DNA from 4 places in the Bacillus sp. Brlt_9 genome. Region 2 is predicted to be linked to each of the others. Evidence: riboswitches for the same ligand, from Rfam matches in the RefSeq annotation. Region 2 holds a riboswitch; each other region holds the start of a gene.
What was found. A riboswitch is a leader RNA that binds a small molecule or an ion and turns the genes downstream of it on or off. The one in region 2 is predicted to bind thiamine pyrophosphate.
Positions count from the first base shown of each region.

Region 1: another riboswitch for thiamine pyrophosphate. It lies ahead of VF726_RS24880 (MTH1187 family thiamine-binding protein); the one in region 2 lies ahead of thiC (phosphomethylpyrimidine synthase ThiC).
Region 3: another riboswitch for thiamine pyrophosphate. It lies ahead of thiM (hydroxyethylthiazole kinase); the one in region 2 lies ahead of thiC (phosphomethylpyrimidine synthase ThiC).
Region 4: another riboswitch for thiamine pyrophosphate. It lies ahead of tenA (thiaminase II); the one in region 2 lies ahead of thiC (phosphomethylpyrimidine synthase ThiC).

Region 1 covers NZ_JAYJLO010000008.1:105,620-110,219, reverse strand. Annotated here, with positions in the region: gene VF726_RS24895 (ABC transporter ATP-binding protein) at 1-437, opposite strand, end outside; gene VF726_RS24890 (ABC transporter substrate-binding protein) at 434-1,432, opposite strand; gene VF726_RS24885 (ABC transporter permease) at 1,429-2,202, opposite strand; gene VF726_RS24880 (MTH1187 family thiamine-binding protein) at 2,174-2,494, opposite strand; TPP riboswitch at 2,595-2,696, opposite strand; gene VF726_RS24875 (methyl-accepting chemotaxis protein) at 2,758-4,497, opposite strand.
Region 2 covers NZ_JAYJLO010000007.1:81,220-85,819, forward strand. Annotated here, with positions in the region: gene VF726_RS23650 (DUF4870 domain-containing protein) at 1-87, opposite strand, end outside; gene lldP (L-lactate permease) at 384-2,045, shown strand; TPP riboswitch at 2,117-2,232, shown strand; gene thiC (phosphomethylpyrimidine synthase ThiC) at 2,347-4,107, shown strand; gene VF726_RS23665 (arsenic transporter) at 4,362-4,600, opposite strand, start outside.
Region 3 covers NZ_JAYJLO010000008.1:98,916-103,515, reverse strand. Annotated here, with positions in the region: gene thiE (thiamine phosphate synthase) at 1-390, opposite strand, end outside; gene thiM (hydroxyethylthiazole kinase) at 407-1,222, opposite strand; TPP riboswitch at 1,286-1,395, opposite strand; gene topB (DNA topoisomerase III) at 1,622-3,811, shown strand; gene VF726_RS24850 (YhgE/Pip family protein) at 3,852-4,600, opposite strand, start outside.
Region 4 covers NZ_JAYJLO010000012.1:70,323-74,922, forward strand. Annotated here, with positions in the region: gene VF726_RS28265 (ABC transporter substrate-binding protein) at 1-812, opposite strand, end outside; gene VF726_RS28270 (ABC transporter permease) at 809-1,561, opposite strand; gene VF726_RS28275 (ABC transporter ATP-binding protein) at 1,561-2,310, opposite strand; gene tenA (thiaminase II) at 2,279-2,974, opposite strand; TPP riboswitch at 3,057-3,160, opposite strand; TPP riboswitch at 3,221-3,332, opposite strand; gene VF726_RS28285 (SH3 domain-containing protein) at 3,602-4,600, shown strand, end outside.

The sequences.
Region 1 (4,600 bases), on a different contig from region 2:
CATAAATATGTGCGCAGAAAACTAATCCTTTGACGCATACCACCGGACAATTCATCTGGATAATGGTCCGCATATTCATCTAGCTGAAATTGCTTTAATGCTTCCATTCCTTCTGTGAGCCTTTGTTTTTTCGGTTTACCTTCGATTTCCAATGGCAGTACTATATTTTGCAAAGCTGATCGCCACGGTAGTAATAAATCTTGTTGTGGCATATAACTTACGACATCTTGCTCTCGTACGTGCGTATCCTTATACGTTACATTCCCACTTGTTGGATTTTCAACATTTGCAATCATATTTAATAACGTGCTTTTCCCGCAACCACTCGGTCCTACAAAGGAAACAAACTCTCCCTCTTGTATAGAAGCACTAATATTTGCTAATACATTCTTTCCATCGAAAGATTTTACAACATCTTTTATTTGTAATCCACTCATTTTTCGCTTGGAAGGAACTCATTTGTAAAGGCATCTTTTACATCAATTTTCTTCTTAATAACTTTGTTATCATATAAGAAATTCATGTAATTCGTCCAAACTTCTTCCTTCTGTACTCCCCATGCTTTTGCATCATCTTGATACTTCGTACTTAACCACTTTTGACTTTCTTGTACTAAGTCTTTATTCACATCTGGAACAGCTTTAATTAAAATATCAGCAGCTTCTTTCGGTTCTTTAATTGCAAAATTATAACCGTCTGTCGTTGCACTCATAAACTTTTTCACAAAGTCTTTATCTTGTTTCGTATGTTTTTCACTTGTAATAATAACAGGACTATAGAAATCAAGCGCTGGGTCTAAGTCTTTCACCATAATCGTATTTAACTCTTTTCCTTGGCGCTTCGCTTCAATTCCATCCCATCCGTAATAAATCCATTCAAAGTCTGCATCACGGCCGATTGATTTAAAGAAATCGGTTTGTCCTAAGATAATTTTTTCAACTTTATTAAAATCAGCTTGATGTTTCTCCATAATTGTCTTTAATGTAGCTTCTTCTGCTGGTCCTCCCCAGCCTCCATAACGTTTACCTTCAAAATCTTTCGGTGAAGTCATGTTATCTTTCTTAAGCGATGCAAAAGCTGAAGTGTTATGCTGAATAATCGCTCCGACAGATACAACAGGAATCCCTTCCACACGAGCCAACGTTACATTTTCTTGTGCACTTATTGCGAAGTCAGCTTTTCCTGAAGCTATCATTTGCTCCGCTGTCACATTATCACCAGGCTGAATAATTTCTACATCTAAGCCTTGCTTTTTATAATAATCTTTCGCTTGCGCTACATATAAGCCAGTATGATTCGTATTCGGAAACCAATCTAATACTACTTTTACTTTTTGATCTTTACTCGCACTTTCTTCTTTCTTCGCTGTGTTACACCCAACCACACCTACTGCTAATAAGGCCGCCAACATAACTTTTAAACCTTTTTTCATTTTCTGCCGTCCTTTCTATATATCCATGGTGCTGTTATTCTTGCCATAAACTCTACGATAAAATACAGGCATAATGTCACCATAACAATGATTGCTGCAACACCAAATACTCGGGCTGTTAAAAAGGATTTCGTAGCCCTCGTAAGCATAACTCCTAATCCTTCACTGGCACCGAGCCATTCTCCAATAATCGCTCCCATTACGCTATATGTCACTGCAATTTTTAACCCTGAGAAAAAGTATGGAAGTACTGCTGGAAACTTTACTTTCTGGTAAACTTGCCATTTCGTTGCCTTCATCGTTTGCAACAACTTCAACATATTTTTATCTACTGTTTGAAAACCTTCTAAAATGCTAAGCGCAATCGGGAAGAAACAAACGAGTATGACTACCATTACTTTTGGTAGCATTCCATATCCAAACCAAATAATAAATAACGGTGCAAGTACAACGATTGGAATCGTTTGCGAAATAACAAGCAACGGATTTATTAAAATACGAAATAAAGGAATAACGTCCATAATAATTGCAATACTTGTCCCAATTAAAATCGCAAAGAACAGTCCAATTATAACCTCTTGCAGCGTTTGCATCGTATTCGGTAATAGTAAATCTTTCATTCCAATTAATTCTTGAACAATGGCAGAAGGCTTCGGTAAAATCCACGGTTCAATTTTAAATAATGAAACAGATCCTTCCCATATCGCAATGAGAAGGATAAGCCAAATTGTTGTAATTATTTTAGATTGCTTCTGGTTTTGCATATTCATCACGGTACTTCCAAACTTTTTCATCTATCGTTACACCAGTGCTTGGACGATAATGGATTTTAATAGAAGTAATTACTTCTTCTGCTCCAGCATCCACACACGCTTGTTGTGCACGTTTAATGACATCAAGAAGTACATCTAATTCTCCTTCCAGCGTTGTTTCCATTGCCCCTACTTCATAACGAACTCCCGATTGTTGTACAACCTCAATTGCTTTATCAACAACAGAATACACATCTTTGTTCTTCGCTTGTGGTACTACTGAAAATGAAATTGTAACTTGTTGTGACATAGTAAAATCCCCCTTATAATATGAAATGTTAAAACAAGAAAAGGCTTTCCTACTGCGTAGGAAAGCCTTGTATGCAAGTTATTATAGAATAACATATGCTACATCACTTTAAGTAACTCCCTACGCTGGCATTATCCAGATCAGGTTGAGGGTCGATGTTTGTTTACATCCTCTCAGCCAATTGGCTCCCCGGTCCTTAATTCGTTTTCATTGTAGCATGATTTATTTTATTGAACAAACAAAAGTACGTATAATCATTTCATTTAACTTTTGAATTCACCAATTAACTCTTGTAACTCCTGTGAAAGCCAGCTTAAAGAACTGGCTAATTCAGCAATATCTTGTACAGACATTTTCTGTTCTTTCATGCTTTCTTCAACATTACTACTACTATTCGCATACTTATTTGCGATAAGTGATAGGTCATTGACAACACGTACAATATTTTGGCTATTTTGCAATATATCACTTGAATTGCTAGAAACAACTCTAACTTGATTGGTAACAGTTTGTGCTGATTTCGAAATTTTTTCAAAGAAAGCACCACTACTTTCAACAAGTATAATTCCAGATTCTACTTCTTTTGAAGTTTTTTGCATTGAAACAACAGCTTCTTCCGTTCCAGCTTGTGTTTCCCCTATTAATTTTGCTATATCTTTTGCTGATGCTTCCGTCTGCTCTGCTAATTTACGCACTTCATCAGCCACAACAGCAAATCCGTCTCCAGTTTCCTCAGCACGTGAAGCTTCAATAGTAGCATGTAAAGCTAGCGAATTAGTTTGATTTGAAATACTTGTAATTACAGTTACAATATCACTAATTTCTTTTGATCTCACTTCCAAAGAATAAATGATAGAAGATAAATCTTGTACTGCATTTTGTATTATATTCATTTGATTAATCGCCTGTTTAGTAACACCGTTTCCTTTTCCTGAATGATGCTCTATACCTTCAGACTCTTTCGTCATTTGTTTTGCAGCATTCGTTATCTCTTCCATCTTATCTTCCATTTCATATACAATACCTAAATACTGTGGTACTGCAGTTTCTTGTGACTGAGCGCCCGCTCTTAACTCAACTATAGAACTTACGATTTCTTGAACTGCCATGCTATTCTCTTTCGTACTCACTGACAATTCTTTTGAAGATGAGGAAACCTGTTCAGCGGTCTGCTTCACTTTATCTATAATTCCTTTAAACTTCTCGATGGTATTATTAAAATACGCATTAATAATACCAATATCATCTGGTCTTTCCTCTAATTTAATACTTAAATCACCTTCACCAACTTTGCGCAATCCTTCACGTAAATCCCGCAATGGAGCAAGTGCGTTACGTACGATTAAGAATTGAATAACAGTTGCAATTAAAACAGAAATACAAATAAACATTAAACCTTGTATAATGAATTTTTCCTTTGTACTAGGAACAATAGAGGCATCTACATCGGCTGCAACAATTGCCACAATATTTCCGTCTCCATCTTTAATTGGCTCTAATATCGTTACCCATGATCCTAATGCGTCTTCATATACTACTGTCATATTTGCTTTTTTCGTGCTCATTACTTTATCATATGCTTCCATCCAAAGATCTGGTTGTTTATAATATTCTCCCGGCCTTACTTCAACAACATTTGCTAACCCTGTAGATAAATCGACGATTAGTAACTCACCTTTTTCATTTTCTTTTGCTCCAACAATATAGGTTTGTCCAACACTATTCAATTCTTCCGTTGCTTCATCTAATTTCTCTGTTAACTTCTCTCTCTTTTCTCTTTGTGCCACTGGGTCTTTTGTAACATCTCTGACTATTTCTTCATCTAATTTATGTAATACCGTATCTCCTGTTTCAAAAGAATGCCTTTCAAATATAGACATCATACTATTTTGAAACATGTTAAAACTTAACGCTCCCATAGTACCAACAAGCGTCAAAATAACTAACACAGTTAACAATACATTCTTTTGAAGAAATGATAGCTTGTGCCAATATTTTTTCATCAACATCACCTTTCTTAATTAACTTAATATAAAGGAAAACTATTAAAATATAAACCTTATCAACAACTGATAAGGTTTCTCATTTGTTTACAAATAAAAAAAA
Region 2 (4,600 bases):
CACAATCCACACAATGATTGGGAATAAGATAGGGGCAAATAATACACTAAAGTATGATAAAGCTGCTAATATTTTGTTTCCGTTCATATATATCACCTCATAAATAATGTCCGTTGTTATACTTTTATTATGCAGGAAATGTGACGAGCTTTCTATCGATAAACATTACAAGAACATGACGCTTTTGTAAGATTTTCTAGTGAAATAATAAAATTTTCAAAAAAATCTTTTTTGAAAGAAAATAATGTGCTAAAGTATAAATGAAAGTTATTGAAAACGTTTTCTTAAACGTTTTTTATTTTTAGGCTAAAAGGTATGATGACCTGATAGTCTATTGATGAGGTTATTCTATTTAAAAGGGGATTCTTTAGGGGGAGAGAACAATGAACACATGGACACAAGTTTATGATCCGTTCGGAAACATTTGGATTTCTGCAGCGGTCGCACTTATTCCGATTATCTTTTTTTTCTTAGCTTTAGCAGTTTTCCGCATGAAGGGGTATGTGGCAGGATTTATTACAGTTGTACTTACAATTCTAGTGGCGTTATTCGCGTATAAGATGCCGTTCACAATGGCGATGGCAGCGACCGGATATGGTTTCTTATACGGACTATGGCCAATTGCTTGGATTATCATTATGTCGGTATTTTTATATAAAATCTCTGTAAAAACAGGTCAATTTGATGTCATTCGTGCATCTGTATTGTCCATTACGAATGACCATCGTTTACTCGTTATTTTAATCGGTTTCTCATTCGGAGCATTTTTAGAAGGAGCAGCAGGATTTGGTGCACCAGTAGCGATTACAGCAGCGCTTCTTGCAGGTCTTGGGTTAAATCCTTTATATGCAGCGGGTCTTTGTTTAATCGCAAATACGGCACCGGTAGCGTTCGGAGCAATGGGGATTCCAATTACAGTTGCTGGACAAGTAACTGGTATTGATCCACATAAAATTGGACAAATGGCTGGACATCAATTACCGTTTCTATCATTATTTGTTCCGTTCTTTATCGTGTTTTTAATGGACGGATTGAAAGGGGTAAGACAAACGTGGCCTGCTTTACTTGTAGCAGGTAGCTCCTTTGCAATTACGCAGTTCATAACAGCAACGTTCTTAGGGCCAGAACTTCCGGATATTACGTCAGCACTTGTAAGTTTAGTGAGTTTATCGCTATTCTTAAAAGTTTGGCAGCCAAAAGAAATTTATCAGTCTAAACAAGCAAATAGTGAAGTAGCTGCGACAACGACGGCAACGTCTATTCCAAAACTAACAGTAGGAAAAGTCGTAAAAGCATGGTCTCCATTCATTATTTTAACTGTGATGGTAGTCATTTGGAGCCAAAGTTTCTTTAAAGCGTTATTTGCTCCAGGTGGCGCACTAGAGAGCCTCGTGTTTAAGTTTGAAATTCCAGGCTTACACAATTTAGTAATGAAAGCAGAACCAATTGTAAATAAACCGACGCCTTACGAGGCAATTTTGAAATTTGATGTATTATCAGCAACAGGAACAGCAATCTTAATTGCTTGTATTATTTCTATCTTTATTTTGAAAATGAGTGCAAAAGATGCAGTAGCGACATTTAAAGAAACGTTAAATGAGCTTAAAATGCCAATTCTATCTATCGGATTCGTATTAGGATTTGCATTTATCGCAAACTATTCTGGTTTATCTTCTACACTAGCGTTAGCGCTTGCTGGAACTGGCGGACTATTCCCGTTCTTCTCACCATTCTTAGGCTGGATCGGGGTATTCTTAACAGGATCTGATACGTCAGCGAATGCACTGTTCTCGAATTTGCAAGCAATTACAGCGCAGCAAGTCGGTGTATCTGAAGTACTTCTCGTTGCAGCAAATACAACGGGCGGTGTAACAGGGAAAATGATTTCTCCGCAATCGATTGCGATTGCTTGTGCGGCAGTTGGACTTGCTGGAAAAGAATCAGATTTATTCCGCTTTACAGTGAAGCATAGTCTATTCTTCGTAATTATTGTTGGTATTATGACGTATGTACAGGCATATTATTTAACGTGGATGATTCCGTAAAGAGAAAAAGAAATAAACTTTTCATTTTTCAGATTATCGTGTATGATGGGAAAGTATTGAAAATTAAATCAGTGATAAACTAGGGGTGCCTAACGTATGCGTAGGCTGAGAGAGAAGCGCGTGATCTTCTTAACCCTTTGGACCTGATCTGGCTCGTACCAGCGTAGGGAAGTTAACGGCTTTACATAATGATGTCTTTTATGAGCCAGGTCCTTATTTTTTTATGGACCTGGCTCTTTTTATTTTGGCATGCGCTGGCCATATCTCGTCCTTGTCACGAACAGGGGAGGCAACAAAGTTTATGAAACAATCTGTTTCAGCTGAGCAAATTGAATTGAAATCGAGTTTACCAGGGAGTAAGAAAGTGTATGTGGATGGACCGCGCGCGGGTATGAAAGTGCCGATGCGTGAGATTGAACAAAGTGAAACGAACGGTATTCCGAATCCACCAATTCGTGTATATGATACGAGCGGTCCTTATACAGATCCGGCGTATAAAGTGGAGCTGGAAAAGGGGTTGCAGGCGCCGCGCCACTCTTGGATCATAGAGCGCGAGGATGTAGAAGCATACGAAGGGCGCGAAGTAAAACCAGAGGATGATGGTGTGAAGGTGGCTTCGAAACATACACCTGTTTTTCCGCAAATGGATCGCCAGCCGCTTAGAGCGAAGCAAGGTGCAAATGTTACGCAAATGCATTATGCGCGTAATGGCATTATTACGTCTGAGATGGAATACGTTGCGATTCGTGAAGGAGTAGAGCCTGAGTTTGTTCGTAAGGAAATTGCAGAAGGCCGTGCTATTTTACCAGCGAATATTAATCATCCGGAAGCAGAACCGATGATTATCGGGCGTAATTTCCACGTGAAGGTAAATGCAAATATCGGAAACTCTGCTGTATCTTCTTCTATTGCAGAAGAAGTAGAGAAGATGACGTGGGCAACGCGCTGGGGTGCAGATACGATTATGGATTTATCTACAGGTAAAAACATTCATACGACGCGTGAGTGGATTATTCGTAATGCGCCTGTACCAGTTGGAACTGTACCGATTTATCAAGCGCTTGAAAAGGTAAATGGAATTGCAGAAGATTTAACGTGGGAAGTGTATCGTGATACGTTAATTGAGCAAGCGGAGCAAGGCGTGGATTACTTTACGATTCATGCTGGTGTATTACTTCATTACATTCCAATTACTGCAAAGCGTACGACAGGTATCGTTTCGCGTGGTGGTTCGATTATGGCGCAGTGGTGTTTATTCCACCATAAAGAAAACTTCCTATATACTCATTTTGAAGAGATTTGTGAAATTATGAAGCAGTACGATGTTTCGTTCTCTCTTGGAGATGGATTACGTCCAGGATCGATTGCAGATGCAAATGACGAAGCACAATTCTCTGAGCTTGAAACACTTGGTGAATTAACGAAAATTGCTTGGAAACATGATGTGCAAGTGATGATTGAAGGACCTGGACATGTACCAATGCACTTAATTAAAGAGAATATGGAAAAAGAACTTGATATTTGTCAGGGCGCGCCGTTCTATACACTTGGACCGTTAACGACAGATATTGCACCAGGTTATGACCATATTACATCGGCAATTGGAGCTGCAATGATTGGCTGGTTCGGAACTGCGATGCTTTGTTACGTAACGCCGAAAGAGCATTTAGGATTGCCAAATAAAGACGATGTTCGCACGGGGGTTATTACGTACAAAATTGCAGCGCATGCGGCTGATCTTGCGAAAGGACACAAAACGGCTCATCAGCGTGACGATGCACTTTCGAAAGCACGCTTTGAATTCCGTTGGCGCGATCAATTTAATTTATCTTTAGATCCTGAACGCGCGATGGAATATCACGATGAAACGTTGCCAGCAGAAGGAGCGAAAACAGCTCATTTCTGTTCGATGTGTGGACCGAAGTTCTGTAGTATGAGAATTTCACATGATATTCGTGAATATGCGAAAGAAAATGATTTAGAAACGACAGAAGCAATTGAAAAAGGGATGAAAGAGAAGGCAAAAGAATTTAAAGACACTGGTAGTCATTTATACCAATAACATGTTACACCTCTTTACTTGATTGATCACACTGTAGTACCTAACTTAAATATAGAAGAAGCCCGCTTTGCTAAGACGGTAGCAAAGCGGGCTTCTATCGTTTATCCCACTTTAATGGGCAGTAAGACCCCCACCTCAAAATTCAGCGAAAGTAAAGAATTTGGGTGGGGGTCGGGCTGTCCATAAAAGTCCGATTGGTGAGGGCTAATAATCAGTGGGAGATGAAGAAAACCCCCACTGATTAAAGTTTCACTTTATAAGGCGAAGAAGAGGTGTACCCAGTAGTATAAGAGGAATAATGTGACGACTGTTGTGAGAGGAATAACGATAAGGGATACACTTAAATAGTCTTTCCATTTTACTTTAATTTTGTTTTGTTTCAGGATATACATCCAAATGAGGGAAGCTAGCGTACCGATTGGTAATAATAGTGAACCGATGTCACTACCAATAATATTTGCGAGATAGATAGTTTTTAATGTGACTGGGTCTA
Region 3 (4,600 bases), on a different contig from region 2:
GTTTTCAATTGCCCAGCGTGCTTCTTCAATTGTATGAGTAGATACACCAACAATTTTATCCCCCATTTTTTCACGAACAGAAGTAATCCCTTCATCATCTTGTCCAACATGCACGCCATCTGCATCTAACTCGATAGCTAGTTCCACATCATCATTTACGATGAATGGAACACCGTACTCCTTACAAATTGCTTGTAGTTCTTTTGCGAAACAAATACGTTTCTCTCCCGTTAAAGCCCCTTCCCCCTTTTCACGAAATTGAAAAATTGTTATACCACCTTCAAGTGCATCTCTCAATACTTGTAGTGGCTCCTTCGTACAATTGTTACTTCCCATAATAAAATATACTGATAATAACTTAGACATTTCTGCCTTTGAAATACGCGACATTTATTTTCCCTCCTTACTATATAACCTCAATCTTCCCATACTTCTCTATATCACCCGAAGTCGTATTCGCTAACTGATTTAAAAATTCAATTTGGAAACTACCAGGTCCCTTTTCTACTGTCTTAGCAGCTGCCAGTTCCGCGGCTACACCATAAAATGTTAATGCCGCTACTGCTGCCTTTACATAATCTTTTTCTACTGCTACAAATGCTCCTATTACAGAAGTTAGTAAACACCCAGTTCCCGTAACTTTCGTTAAAATAGGGTGACCATTTCGAATAAGAATAGTTCGCTCTCCATCTGTAACAACATCTTCTTTTCCAGTAATCACCGCAACTGTATTTAGTTCATCCGCTGCCTGCCTTGCAATACTTACAACATTTCCTTGTCCAGCACCAGCATCTACCCCTTTAATTTCCCATCTCTCATTAATAACGTTCGCTATTTCAGCTGCATTTCCGCGGATAACAGCTAAATCAATTTCAGCCGGAATATGTCTCGCAACTTCTGTTCGATACGACGTTGCTCCTGCACCAACTGGATCAAACAATACTGGTACATTGTTCACATTTGCTGATTTACCCGCAAGTAACATCGCTTCTACTTCTTCAGGACGAAGTGTCCCCATGTTTAATACTAACGCTCCCGCAATGCTAGCCATTTCTGCTACTTCTTCTTTCGCATACGCCATTACAGGTGATGCTCCTAACGCTAACAAGCCGTTAGCTGTAAAATTTGTTACAACAACGTTTGTAATATTATGAACGAGCGGATTAGATTCTCTCGCCAAATCCACTACTTTACTAATTTCTTTCATATTCATCCTTCTCATCCCCTAACTATAGTGATGGGAGATACACAAAAAGACACTTTGCGCGTACGCAAAGTGCCTGAACATGTGCTTTTACACTCTCCCTACGCTGGCATTATCCAACAGGTTCAAATGGTCAATGACGGATTAGTCATACTCTCAGTTTGCATCCACAAACTCCCATGTGCTTATTATTCATCTACTTCAAAGTCTACTCTTATTCTAATAAAATAACAAGCTCTTTACTTTTCTATTTAATAATAGAAGCAACTGATGAAACAATAAGTATAATAAAATGAAGTTTTAATCAGTGGAGTTTTGTTCCTCCCACTAAAAGCCGCTCAAATACGGAGCGAAACTGAATCTCAAGAAGATGTATGCTATAGTTAACGTATGGAAATTTGAAAGGATGTTTTTAATATGTCGAAAAGCGTTATAATCGCTGAAAAACCTTCCGTTGCACGAGATATTGCTCGCGTACTGAAGTGCGATAAAAAAGGAAACGGCTACCTTGAAGGTAGTAAATATATTGTAACTTGGGCTTTAGGCCATCTCGTTACATTAGCAGATCCAGAAAGCTATGATGTGAAATATAAAAAGTGGAATTTAGAAGATTTACCTATGCTACCTGAGCGTTTGAAATTAACAGTTATTAAACAAACTGGGAAACAATTTAATGCTGTAAAAAGCCAGCTACTTAGAAAAGATATAAATGAAATTATTGTAGCGACAGATGCTGGACGTGAAGGAGAATTAGTCGCTCGTTGGATTATTGATAAAGTTCGAGTTAACAAACCGATCAAACGTCTATGGATTTCATCTGTTACTGATAAAGCGATTAAAGATGGATTCGCTAATTTAAAACCAGGTAAAGCATATGACAATTTATACGCTTCAGCAGTTGCACGTTCAGAAGCTGACTGGTATATCGGTCTTAACGCGACTCGTGCTTTAACGACTCGCTTTAATGCCCAGCTTAACTGTGGCCGTGTACAAACACCTACTGTTGCTATGATCGCTAGTCGTGAAGATGAAATAAAGAACTTCAAAGCTCAAACTTACTACGGCATCGAAGCACAAACAACAAATCAATTAAAACTAACTTGGCAAGATGCAAATGGCAATAGTCGCATTTTTAATAAAGAAAAAATTGATAGTATTGTAAAAGGTTTAGATAAACATAATGCTACTGTTGTGGAAATTGATAAAAAACAGAAGAAATCATTCTCTCCTGGTCTTTACGATTTAACTGAATTACAACGTGATGCAAATAAAAAGTTCGGTTACTCTGCGAAAGAAACATTAAACATTATGCAGAAATTGTATGAGCAACATAAAGTGCTAACGTACCCTCGTACAGATTCACGCTATATTTCATCTGATATCGTTGGAACACTTCCAGAGCGTCTGAAGGCGTGCGGAGTTGGAGAGTACCGTCCTTTAGCACATAAAGTATTACAAAAGCCTATTAAGGCTAATAAATCATTTGTTGATGATAGTAAGGTAAGCGATCATCACGCGATTATTCCGACTGAAGGATATGTTAACTTCTCAGCCTTTACAGATAAAGAACGTAAAATTTATGATTTAGTTGTAAAACGTTTCTTAGCCGTTTTATTCCCAGCATTCGAATACGAACAACTAACGTTACGCACAAAAGTTGGCAATGAAACATTCATTGCACGAGGAAAAACTGTTCTGCATGCCGGCTGGAAAGAAGTATATGAAAATCGCTTTGAAGATGATGATGTAACCGATGACGTAAAAGAACAACTTTTACCTCGCATCGAAAAAGGCGATACATTAACTGTAAAGTTAATTATGCAAACATCAGGTCAAACGAAAGCACCTGCACGTTTTAACGAGGCGACTTTACTTTCAGCAATGGAGAATCCTACAAAATATATGGATACGCAAAATAAACAACTTGCTGATACATTAAAATCAACTGGTGGATTAGGTACTGTAGCAACGCGTGCTGATATTATCGACAAGCTATTCAATTCATTCTTAATTGAAAAACGTGGTAAAGATATTCACATTACTTCAAAAGGCCGTCAGTTACTTGATTTAGTACCAGAAGAGTTAAAATCACCTACACTAACTGGTGAATGGGAACAAAAGCTAGAGGCTATCGCAAAAGGTAAACTGAAAAAAGAAGTGTTCATTTCAGAAATGAAGAACTATACGAAAGAAATTGTATCTGAAATTAAATCGAGTGATAAAAAATATAAACATGACAACATTTCAACGAAATCTTGTCCAGACTGCGGTAAACCAATGCTAGAGGTAAATGGCAAAAAAGGAAAGATGCTCGTTTGCCAAGATCGTGAATGTGGTCACCGTAAAAATGTATCTCGTACAACAAACGCTCGCTGTCCGCAATGTAAGAAGAAGTTAGAATTACGTGGTGAAGGTGCAGGACAAATCTTTGCATGTAAATGTGGCTATCGCGAAAAACTTTCCACATTCCAAGAAAGACGTAAAAAAGAATCTGGAAACAAAGCCGATAAGCGCGACGTTCAAAAATATATGAAACAACAGAATAAAGAAGAAGAACCATTAAATAATCCATTCGCAGAAGCCTTAAAGAAATTAAAATTCGATTAAACAAAAAGGTTCCTACCTCTATCGGTAGGAACCTTTTATTTTAGTGAATAATTTTACTTCCTTTTGCATTCTCAACGAATTTTTCACTTGATTTGTTAATTGGCGTTTTCAGTAATAACGCAGCGACAATCATAACTACTACGAAAGCACTTAACACAAGTAAATCTCGCGTTACGATATCCCAAAGCATTCCGCCAACTGTTTCACGAATAGCGCTAATTGCATATGTGAACGGTAAGAACGGATAAATTGCTTGGAAGAACGCTGGTGTCATTTGAATTGGGAATGTTCCGCCCGATCCTGCTACTTGCAGTACAAGTAAAATGATCGCCATCGATTTCCCAACGTTTCCGAAAATAGAAACGAGTGAGTATACGATACAAACGAAGACTCCACCAATAAATAAACTAAATAATACAAACCAGAATTTATCGACTACGTACGTACCGAGTAAGAATATATCTCCCATTGATACGATAAACGCTTGTGAAAGACCTATCGTTAAGAATGTTAATAAACGTCCGAAGTAAATTTCATGGCTCTTATAATTCGCGCCCTCTTCATGTACTTCTACTGTTAATAATGAAACCATTAATAGTGCGCCTACCCATAATGCAAGCACTGTATAGAACGGTGACATTGCTGAACCGTAGTTCGGCATCGCAAATAATTTATTCTCTTTTAAATTTACTGGATTTGCGAAATAGTCACTTTGCTTTTCAACATCATTTTTCAATAAGCGTATGATGTCTTTTAAATCCTCTTCAGATTCAAAATCACGAATTTTAT
Region 4 (4,600 bases), on a different contig from region 2:
TTTTCTTTTTCTTGATGATTTAATAAAATATTTAATGCTTCATCTGGATTTTTCTTCATAAAATCATAGCCTTTTTTCGTGCCACGTAAGAAAGCTTGCAGCGCTTCTTTATCTTTCTTCAACGTTTTATCACCAGTTACAAATACAAGTTCATGATAATTCGGTACACCATAATCAGCTGGATTAAAGTATGCTGGTTCATGACCTTCATGACGCATAACAGGTACTTCATGGTTAATGTATGCCCCTGTTACCGCATCCACTTTTTTTGTAATTAGTGCCGGTACTAAATCAAAGCCAACATCGACTACTTTCACTGTATCTGGATTACCACCAGCTTCTTTTACCATCGTTTTTAAGTACATCTCACTTAAAGGTGTTCCAGAATATCCAACTGTTTTCCCCTCTAAATCTTTCGGCGATTGAATGCCTGCTGACTTCAGCGATACAACATGATTTAATGGTGAACGTACGACAGCTCCAATTGATTTCACTGGAATTTGTTCATTTGCTTTTGCCATGACAACATCAGGCTGATAATATAAGCCCACTGTTACTTTTCCTGCAGCGGCTAAAGTTAATGGGTCAGTCGGATTGGAAGGGAATTTAATATTCACCTTTACACCTTCTTCTTTAAAGTAGCCTTTTTCAATTGCCGCATAAATAAAGCTATGTACCGCATTTGGGTACCAATCAAGCATGACCGTTATTTCTTTTTCTTTTTTACTCTTATCTGGTGCTGAATTACTAGAACATCCAGCGATCATTGCAACTAATAATGTGAACACAAAGATGCGTTTTAATAATTTCATGAATACTTCCTCCAACTAATGAATTTCTTTTCTAATATCGAAATAAGTATGACGAAGAAAATAGCTAATAATGATAACAATACAATGGGTGCAAATACACCTGCTCCGTCTAACTGCGTCATCATTCTTTTACTGAAATACCCTAGCCCAGCTTGTGCACCGAGCCATTCACCAATTGCTGCCCCAATTACACTAAGCGGAACTGCAATTTTTAAAGCTGAGAAAAAATAAGGAAGAGCAGATGGTAACTTTAATTTAAGAAAAACATCTTTTTTCGTTGCCCCGTACGTAACTAAAAGCTCTTCCCATTCTTTTTTCGTACTGCGTAGTCCATCATACGTATTGACTGCAATTGGGAAAAACGTAATTAAAACCGTAACAACGACCTTACTCCAAATCGTATATCCAAACCATAAAACGAAAAGCGGAGCAAGCGCTGTAATAGGAATCGTTTGTGAAGCCACCAATAATGGATAAAATGCTCTCTCCATCCAATTACTCGCATTCATTAACATCGCTAACCCTACCCCAAGTACGATAGAAATAGCCACTCCTATTAAAACGACGTATAATGTTGCCAGCAAATGAACCGTAAATAATATATCTTTTAGTTTCCATATCTTCATTACAATTGCAGACGGTGACGGTAAAATGTACATTTCATCTACAATTCTTGCGCCTACTTCCCAAAGGGCAAGTAAGATACTAGAAAGTGTAAGGGCGGGTAATAGCTCCTTCAGCCGGTTCATCATACGAGTACCTGCCTTTGTAACATACTAAGAAGCTCATCTTTAAGCGCTAACACTTCAGGCTTATATAAATCTTTTCTTGTCCGATTACAATCAAGCGGTACAACCCTCTCGGTTAAAGTAGTTATCGGTTGCTGCTCTATTACCAAAATTCGATTAGAAAGAAACAATGCTTCTTCCACATCATGAGTGATAAATAAAATTGTTTTTTTCCACTCTTTCCATTGTTCAAACAACCATTCTTGCAAAGATGTCTTCGTTAAAGCATCCAGCGCGCTAAATGGTTCATCTAACAACAATATCTCCCCGCCTGTTAATAAAGTTCGAATAAAGGATACACGTTGCCTCATACCACCAGATAAATCTTTCGGATACTTTGTCTCATACCCTTGTAAGCCAAATTTATGTAGCAGTTCCTTTGCCTTTATTTGTGCTTCTTTCTTCTGTACACCTTGGCACTCTAGCGGCAGAGCAGCATTCTCAATAATCGTTCTCCACGGCAAGAGCATATCTTTTTGAGGCATATACCCTACAGGATGGCTCTTTGTTTCTGTCAGCTCTATCTGCCCAGTACTTGCTTCTTCTAAACCTGTAATAAGGCGAAATAGAGTACTTTTCCCGCATCCACTCGGTCCAATAATACTTACAAACTCTTTATCTTGTATAGAAGCATTTAATTCATTGATGATTGGTTTCTCATCATAATGAAAAGAAACATTATGAAACTGTAGTATGTTCTTGCTCCTCAAATCCCCACATCTCCTTACGGTAGGACATATCCCAGAATAAATATTCAAATCGACTGGAATATAGGAAAATCTCCTCTAATCGATCTAGCTCTTTGTCAGATTTTCCAACTGCCATTTCATTTAATAAATCTATTAACCAAATACAAAGGTTACCGTATTCTTCAGAACTATATCCTTGAATCCACTCACCAAAGAACTCATGATCTCTTGCTCCAGGAATATCATTTAAACGCTTTCCAATTTCCCAGTAGCTCCACATACACGGAAGAAGTGCTGCTATTAATTCTGCAAGTGTGCCATTTTGAGATACAGACATCATGTAATTTGTATAAGCTAAATTCTTAGCAGATGGCTTTGCAGACTCTATCTCCTCTATAGAAATTCCAAGTCTTTTTGCATATTGTTTATGGATTGTCATTTCTCCATTTAATATGCCATCAATTTGTTCAGCAAATTTCCCCATTACTTGTGGATTCGTTGCTTTTACAACACCAATCGCATATAGCTTTGCATAATCTAACAAATATAAATAATCTTGAATAATGTAATACTGAAACTTATCTTTTTCTAACGTGCCATCCCCCATACCTACTACAAACGGATGATTATGACTCATCTCCCAAACTGGTTGTACAGTTTCTAATAATCTATCGCAAAATTTCATTTCCCTATCCCCTTCCAGTATGTGTATATAAATAAAAAACCACTTCTAAATAAGAAGTGGTTACAGCAAATAAAATTATAATTTATTCGTTGCTCCACTTCCCTTCGCTAGTATTACCTAGATCAGGTGTTATAAGGGTTAAGGATTATTCCTCTCTCAGCACAACAAGCACCCCTAGTGGTTTCAATATGAAATTTTCAAACAAAAAATCCCCGTTTCTATACGCAAAGAAACGGGGACTTAATATTATTGTCCGAATTGCTTCCCTACGCTAGCATAATCTAGATCAGGTAATGAAAAGGATCAAAGGCTTACGGCCTACTCTCAGCTGGCAACACCAGCTCTCCTAGCAAACTATGAAATTATCACTGTCAGTATAACATCGTAATAAGACATCATCAACTGTTTTAATTTTCTCAATTGTCAACAAAATAAAGAAACTATATAATACTTATATTCTATCTTAGAAATTATTATCCTAATTAATTGGATAATAAGGAATCATTATCCTCAAAAAATTTATTTTTATATTGATTTCATATTACATTTATGTGAATACACCCACTATATTATATCTTTATACTATAATAAAATTACAACTATACAACTAGAGGAGGTCTCTATTATATGAATATGAAAGCCACTGCTTTAACAGCAACTACTGTCGCAATTGCCTCTTTACTTCCTTCTATGGGAGAAACAAATGTACAAACAGCCAACGCTGAACAATTATCTAGTGTGAAAACTGGATATGTCAAAGTCGATCAAGTAACCTTACATACAAAAGATAACGCAAATAGCTCTTCAATTGATACAATTCGCTTTAATACGAAAGTGAACATACTTGAAACAACTAATGGCTGGTATAAAGTATCTGTTAATAATAAAGTAGGTTACGTACAAAAAGATGCTATTCTACTAAAAAACAAACTTCAATCTAATAATCAATACATCGTTAATGCCAATGCATTAAACGTTCGTTCTGAACCTAATTTAGAATCTTCAATTTTAGATGTATTACCAAATGGGAAATTCGTTACCATTCAAGAAGAACAAGGCGAGTGGTATAAAATTTTACATAATGGCAAAACAGGTTACGTACAAAAAGCATTCGTTTCTAACGGTTCACAGCCTTTAGTAAAAGGCATCACAGTTCAAAATAATACGAAATACACAGTTGCAACACCTAAACTTAATGTACGTAGCACCGCTAGTACAAGTAGTGCACTACTTGGTTCATTACAAAATGGAACACAACTACAAGTAGTGGAAACTGTAGGAACTTGGTATAAAATTCGTTTTGGCACAGGATACGGATACGTGGCAAAACATTATGTAGTGCAAAATCAAGCACAAGTTCAAAAAGCCCAAACTGCTTCCATTCCAGCAGTTTTCAAATTCCCTACTCAAGGAAGAATTAGCTCAACCTTTGATATGCGTTGGGAACAGATGCATTACGGTATAGATATTGCAGCTCCAGGTAATGTCTCTATCCAAGCGGCAGCGGCAGGCAAAGTTGTGAAATCATATTATTCAGCTAGCTATGGTAATGTTGTATTCATCGCCCATCAAATAAACGGGAAATTATATACAACAGTCTATGCTCACATGAAAGATCGCACTGTA